Priestia megaterium: one gene and its partner. The protein of the gene in region 2 interacts with the protein of the main gene of each other region in a pairwise test. Links are inferred from orthologs where the notes say so. Each region holds a gene or a part of one and is shown on either strand. Other genes may lie near its edges. The genes, in order: sucA and LIS78_RS01300.

Region 1 (3,701 bases), 2.8 Mb from region 2 along the record:
TCAGCCATTGTTTTTGATTTCCTTGCTGAGGCGCTTCAGCTGCTGGCGCAACTTCTTCAACAGTTTTTTGCTGAGCTGGAGCCGCTTCTTGCTTTGGTGCTTCCTCTGCTGGTTTTTCTTCAGCTTTTGGTGCTGCTGATGCTGAAGCTCCTTCTTTCGCTTCAAGACGTGCAATTGTTTCACCAACTTGCACTGTGTCGCCTTCACCAGCAAGAAGTTCTGTTAGCACACCAGAGTCTTCAGCTGTAATTTCCACGTTAACTTTATCTGTTTCAAGTTCAACGATATAATCGCCTTTTTCAACAAAATCTCCTACTTGTTTTAGCCACTGTGCAACTGTTCCTTCAGAAATTGATTCTGCTAATTCCGGTACTTTAATCTCTCCCATGGTTCATTCCCCTTCCTTATCGTGTAACAACGTCGTTAGCAATTTCATTTTTAGTTAATGCATCTTGTAAAATACGTTCTTGTTCTTGTCTGTGAACTGTTGGATCTCCTTCAGCTGGACTTGAGCGTCTTGTGCGGCCGATGTAGTCAACCGTAGCTCCTTCTGGTGCTACTTCACGAAGTCGATCTTCTACATAGTTCCATGCGCCCATGTTTTCCGGCTCTTCTTGTAACCAGACAATCTCTTTTAAATTTTTATAGCGAGCAAAGATTTCAGCAATTACGCGTCTCGGGAACGGATAAATTTGTTCTAGACGAAGGACGTGTAGCCAATCTTTATCATCTTCTGCTTTGTTTAAGCGTTCCGTTAATTCACTGCTGATTTTTCCGCTGCACAGAACGATTCGTTCAACTGCATCTTCTTTTTTGCCTAATCCAGGCTGTTCTACTACTAAGCGGAAAGAGCCTTTTGTAAACTCTTCAAGGTTTGACACACTAAAAGCATTACGAAGCAAACTTTTTGGTGTCATAACTACTAGCGGTCTTACTTCTTCGCGCTGTAAAATGGCAGCTTGTCGTCGAAGTAAGTGGAAATATTGTGCAGCGCTTGTTACGTTTGCGATTGTCCAGTTGTTTTCTCCAGCTAGCTGTAAATAACGTTCTAGACGAGCGCTTGAGTGTTCTGGCCCTTGACCTTCATGGCCGTGTGGAAGCAATAAGACCATTCCAGATTTTTGTCCCCACTTAGCACGGCCTGCTGCAATAAACTGGTCAATAATAACTTGACCTGCATTGGCAAAATCACCGAACTGTGCTTCCCAAAGAACAAGCGTTTCAGGAGCAAATACATTATAGCCGTATTCAAATCCAAGCACTGAACCTTCAGATAATGGACTGTTACGAATATCAAAGGAAGCGCTTACGTTCTTCATTGCGTGTAGTGGTGAGTAAACATCCCCTGTCTTATGATCATGAAGAACAAGATGTCTATGTGCAAACGTACCACGTTCAGAATCTTGGCCTGTAATACGAATTGGCGTGCCGTCTCTTAAAATCGTAGCAAATGCAAATGCCTCACCCAATGACCAATCTACGCTTTCATTTTCTTCAAACGCTTTGGCACGTTTAGATAAGATGCGATCAAGTTTTGGAAATACGTTAAATCCTTCAGGGTATTTCACTAGCTCTTGATTCACTTCAAACAGCTCTTCTTTTGTAACAGATGTATCAATATCTGAAATTCCTTTGAAGACTGCTTGTGGCATTTCCATAATTCTATGTTGCTTTTCAGCTTTTGGCGGTACTTTCTCATAAGCTGCTTTTAACTTCGCTTGTAACTCTTCATTAATTTGATCTGCTTGGCCGCTTTGAATTACATTTTGTTCTTCAAGCTGCTTTGCATACATAGCACGAACGGTTGGACGTTTTGTCACAATTTCATACATCTTCGGCTGCGTTACAGACGGTTCATCCATTTCATTGTGACCAAATCGACGGTATCCAATTAAATCAATCAAGAAATCTTTGTTAAAGCGTCTGCGATACTCATAAGCAAAGTAAGCAGCAGCTAAACAGGCTTCCGGATCATCCGCATTTACGTGAACAATGGGAATTTCAAACCCTTTTGCTAAGTCACTTGCATATTTCGTTGAACGAGAATCGACGCTTTCTGTTGTAAATCCAATCATGTTGTTAGCAATAATGTGGATTGTTCCACCTGTTTGATAACCAGTCAATTGATTTAAGTTCAGCGTTTCTTGTACAATACCTTCACCAGGGAACGCAGCATCTCCGTGAATTAAAATCGCGAACGATTTTTTTACATCTTGTTTTGGGTATCCATTCACATCACGCTCATCTTGAGCCGCTCTTGTAAACCCTTCCACAACCGGATTAACAAACTCCAAGTGACTAGGGTTACTAGCCAATGTCAAACGAGCTCGAACTGTGTTCTCTGCTTTAATTTGTTTGTCGGCACCCAGGTGATATTTTACGTCTCCCGTCCAGCCGTAGTTGATACCGATTGAACCTTCTGAAGGAACTAATTCCTTGTTAGGTGCATGCTGGAATTCTGCAAAAATCATTTCATACGGCTTGCCTAATACGTGTGCCAATACATTTAAGCGCCCACGATGAGCCATACCGATATTAACCGTTTTTGGGCTTGTTTCCACTGAGCGTGCAATCAGTTCATCTACAAGTGGAATTAACATATCTACGCCTTCAATAGAAAAGCGTTTTTGTCCGACAAATGTACGGTGTAAAAATTGTTCAAAGCCTTCTACTTCTGTTAAACGCTTTAATATAGAAGTTCTTTTCTCATTTGAAAGAGGTTGGAAAATAGCACCTGACTCGACCATATCAGTCAGCCACTTATTCTCTTCCATGTTATGTACGTGATGGAATTCAAACGCAATGGTTTTTGTGTAGACATCTGTTAAATAGTTAATTGCGTCTAAACCATTTTTGACGTGTGATGGTGCATTTGTACATAAAATGTCAACCGGAATTGATTTCAAATCTTCTTGCGTTAAATTGTAATCTTCCAAGTGAAGCAAGACAGGATCTTTCTTCTCGCTTTCAAGAGGCTTAATTGATGCGTATAGATGACCATAAGCACGGATGTTTTCCGCTAGCTTAATAGCCGATGCGATTTTAGATGTGTTAGCTGAAGGTGCAGCCTGTGCGTATTCAGCTTGCTGAACTTGCTCACTTTCGTTTAATGGAGGAGCACCCCAATAATCAAATAATTCTTTTAACTCTGGATCTACTAGATCTGACTGCTCTTCATATAACTCATACTGTTCTAATACATAGCCATAGTTCGGACCTAAAAATCCTTGCCAAGGCTCCCCTCTATTCGACGTTTCGTTACCCATGATAAAACCCCCAACGAGTTATAATAATTGTCGTACTCAACAATCTTTCCATTTTGAATGTCGATTACCTTATCGTCTGACATCTTTACAACGAGTGATAAATCTCACTGCGTGTGTATCTGATATCTGCTTATATTTTACCACTCTTTTACTCGTCAATCAAAATGAAATCGCTATATTTCTTTAATTTTTTTTACTTTTTTAATAGTCTTACTACTTTTTGAAAGCGTTTTATAAGTAAAGCTGATTAAAGGTCGAATTAGGTGTTAATTAATTGTTATTGACCTAGCTTTTGGCAAAATTAAATTGCTTGAAATATATTTTATGACCATTAAAAAAAAGAAGCAGCGTTTTGCTTCTTTTTTTAAAACTCATCTACGATTTTTTCAACGTCTTCAAAATAACCATTATCTACTTCTGTAAGCTTGTTGCTTT
Region 2 (3,322 bases):
AAGTAGCCCGCACGTTAAACCTTCCATATCCAGGCGGACCGCATATTGACCGCCTTGCACATGAAGGAGAGCCATTAATTGATTTGCCGCGTGCTTGGCTAGAAGAAGGATCCTATGATTTTAGTTTCAGTGGATTAAAATCAGCAGTTATTAACACTGTCCACAACGCGAAGCAAAAAGGTGAAGAGATTCTTCCACAAACGCTTGCTGCTAGCTTTCAAGCGAGTGTCATTGATGTGTTAGTAACTAAAACCGTTAAAGCTGCAAAGGAATATAACGTTAAGCAAGTGTTATTAGCAGGAGGAGTTGCTGCTAATAAAGGACTTAGAGCAGCGCTAGAAGAGGCATTTGCACCACTATCAAACATTGATCTTATTATCCCGCCGCTATCTCTATGCACGGATAATGCGGCAATGATTGGAGCAGCAGCAAGTGTACGATTTGCTCAGGGAAAACGTTCAGATATGTCATTAAATGCAAACCCCGGTTTAGACTTGGAAGAGTAAGAGACGAATGAGATTTATTTCTCATTCGTCTTTTTTGTGGATAAAAATGATTTATCAACAATATTCAATAAATTTAGAATTGACTGTGGATAATTATGTGGAAAAGTCCGTGCACTCAGTACACGGACCTGTTATTAACAAGTTTTAATTATGAAAATCAGACAGATATCCACTATTTATTCACAGAGTGGATAAAGCTTGTTCTAAAGCGCATGAACAAGTAAATAGGATGAATAGATACGAAAAAATATAGGCTATTCTTCTAGAAGCAGCTGTAATTCTTCCCACTCTTCCATTAATGTGGATAACTGTGAAGAAATTTTTTCATTTTCACCGTTTAATCTTGATACTTCTTCGTGGTTTTGATAAATTTCAGGGTCACAAAGAAGTTCTTCATTCTCCGCTTGTGCGGCTTCTAATTTGTTTACTTCAGTTTCAATTTCTTCAATGCGGCGTGTTCGCTGCCTCATCAATTTCTTTTGTTCTTTATCTTGTTTATAGGACTGTTTATCTACTTTTACCGTACGTTCTTCGTTTGCTTTTATATTTTCTAATTCTTTGATTTCCTCTATTTCTGCTTTCTTTTCTACATAATAGTCATAATCTCCAAGAAATTCTTCTACCCCTTCAGGAGATAGCTCTGCTATTTTGTTTGCAATACGATTAATAAAATAACGGTCATGTGAAACAAATAATAGAGTCCCTGGGTAATCAATTAACGCATTCTCGAGTACTTGTTTGCTATCTAAATCAAGATGGTTAGTAGGTTCATCTAAAATTAAGAAATTAGCTTTTTGAAGCATAAGCTTCGCAAGAGCCAAACGTGCTTTTTCACCACCGCTAAGCGTCGAAACGATTTTCAGTACATCATCACCTGAAAACAGAAAATTTCCAAGCGCTGTACGAATTTCTTTTTCAGGTTTGGATGGGTAGTCATCCCAAAGCTCATTTAAAACGGTTTTATTAGACGTTAAATTGGCTTGCTCTTGGTCGTAATAACCAACCATTACGTTTGAGCCAAAAGAAATGGTTCCAGTCTTGAAGCTTAGTTTATCCACAATACCTTTTAATAACGTAGATTTCCCAACTCCATTAGGGCCAACCAACGCAAGGCTTTCACCTTTTTTAATCCGAAGGTTTGCCTGCTGAACAATATATTTGTGTTCATCATATCCAATAGACACGTTTTCGAGATTTAAGACTTCATTTCCGCTTTGACGCTCAATTTCAAACGAAAAACTAGCTGATTTTTCGCCTTCGTTAGGTCGATTTATTAACTCCATTCGATCGAGCTGTTTACGTCTGCTTTGCGCACGTTTTGTAGTCGATGCGCGGGCGATGTTTCGCTGAATAAAATCATTCAGTTTTGCGACTTCATCTTGCTGCTTTTCGTACTGACGCAACTCTTTTTCATATCGCTCTGCTTTTTGTACAAGGTATTTAGAGTAGTTGCCCGTGTACTTCACCGTTGTTTTTTGTGTGACTTCATACACTTGATTTACGACTTTATCAAGGAAGTAACGATCGTGTGAAACAATTAAAATAGCTCCTTCATACCCTTGCAGAAACTGTTCCAGCCATGCTAAAGTTTCAATATCTAAGTGGTTGGTAGGCTCATCGAGAATAAGCAAGTCCGGCTTTGTTAAAAGCAGTTTTGCAAGCGCCAAGCGTGTTTTTTGTCCACCGCTCAAGGAGGAAATAGGGGTGCTATAGTCAAAGTTTGAAAAACGGAAACCGTGAAGAATAGATCGTGTATCCGCTTCATATTGATAGCCGCCTAAATCTTTGAACGTTACTTGAAGCTGATCGTACTCTTTGGTTAGTTTTTCGTATTGAACTGAATCATTAAAAATGTCTGGATCGCCCATCTTCGTTTCAAGCGTACGTAATTCTTTTTCCATCTTCTTTAACGGAGCAAAGACAGTCATCATTTCTTCCCATATGGAGAGTGTTGACTCAAGAACTGTATCTTGTCCCATATAATCAATGGAAACACCTTTAGGTTTAATAATTTCTCCGCTGTCATAAGAAAGCTGCTCAGCAATAATTTTTAATAAAGTTGATTTACCAGCACCGTTTCGTCCCACTAGGGCAATGCGGTCTTTTGATTGTACTTCTAACTTTATATTCGATAAAATGGGTTCTGCCCCATAGTATTTTGTAATACCGTTCAATTGTAGAATAATCATTTTTTCACCTCTAGTAGTATATCCATAGTGTATTTTAACATATTTTCAACTACAAGTTCTTCCTACAAGCGTTTGTAATTTGTACAGGGACAAGGACAAATGGTGAAGCGAATGTTTTGATTCATGAAATAAAATGATTTTACGTGCACATTTTATACAGGATACTATGTTAAAATAAGAGATAAGTGCATCTCTGAACTTATATATGATGGATGTAGAAAATCCGTCATGACTAACAAACGAATCCTTTGAAGGGCTAATTGCTTCGTTCTAGCTAACGACTTTAAGTAGTGCTGGATAGACAAAAGCCGTCGGGGTGTGAAGCGGAGTATATATAAAACAAGAGAAAAGAGAGAGAATTGGAAGCGCTACCTCAAAGCGGTTGATGCTTTGTGAAAGGTAATGCAATATGACTTGAAAATGTTAGTAATGACATACATGAACTGAGGGGGTACAACGTGAACACTGAACAATTAAAAATACCACAAGCAACGGCTAAACGATTGCCGCTTTATTATCGTTTTTTAAAAAACTTGCATGCTTCTGGTAAACAGCGTGTTTCGTCAGCAGAGTTAAGTGAGGCAGTGAAAGTTGATTCTGCTACTATTCGTCGGGACTTTTCTTACT

The links.
Region 1: the proteins of LIS78_RS01300 (region 2) and sucA interact in binary tests that used the Escherichia coli proteins (3 or more experiments, as listed by UniProt). The link is inferred for Priestia megaterium from one-to-one orthologs.

The regions. Positions count from the first base shown.
Region 1 is NZ_CP085442.1:2,988,697-2,992,397, forward strand. Bases 205-3,572 are described here. They hold sucA (2-oxoglutarate dehydrogenase E1 component), read right to left. Parts: upstream 3,267-3,572; coding sequence 405-3,266; downstream 205-404. Other genes in these bases: odhB (2-oxoglutarate dehydrogenase complex dihydrolipoyllysine-residue succinyltransferase), read right to left, coding at 205-388. Also shown: more of odhB, read right to left, coding at 1-204; LIS78_RS15185 (PadR family transcriptional regulator), read right to left, coding at 3,631-3,701. UniProt on the Escherichia coli protein: E1 component of the 2-oxoglutarate dehydrogenase (OGDH) complex which catalyzes the decarboxylation of 2-oxoglutarate, the first step in the conversion of 2-oxoglutarate to succinyl-CoA and CO(2).
Region 2 is NZ_CP085442.1:217,943-221,264, forward strand. What follows is about bases 229-3,217. They hold LIS78_RS01300 (ABC-F family ATP-binding cassette domain-containing protein), read right to left. Parts: upstream 2,696-3,217; coding sequence 761-2,695; downstream 229-760. Other genes in these bases: tsaD (tRNA (adenosine(37)-N6)-threonylcarbamoyltransferase complex transferase subunit TsaD), read left to right, coding at 229-506; LIS78_RS01305 (redox-sensing transcriptional repressor Rex), read left to right, coding at 3,154-3,217. Also shown: more of tsaD, read left to right, coding at 1-228; more of LIS78_RS01305, read left to right, coding at 3,218-3,322. UniProt on the Escherichia coli protein: Genetic data indicate it may be involved in ribosome assembly or function.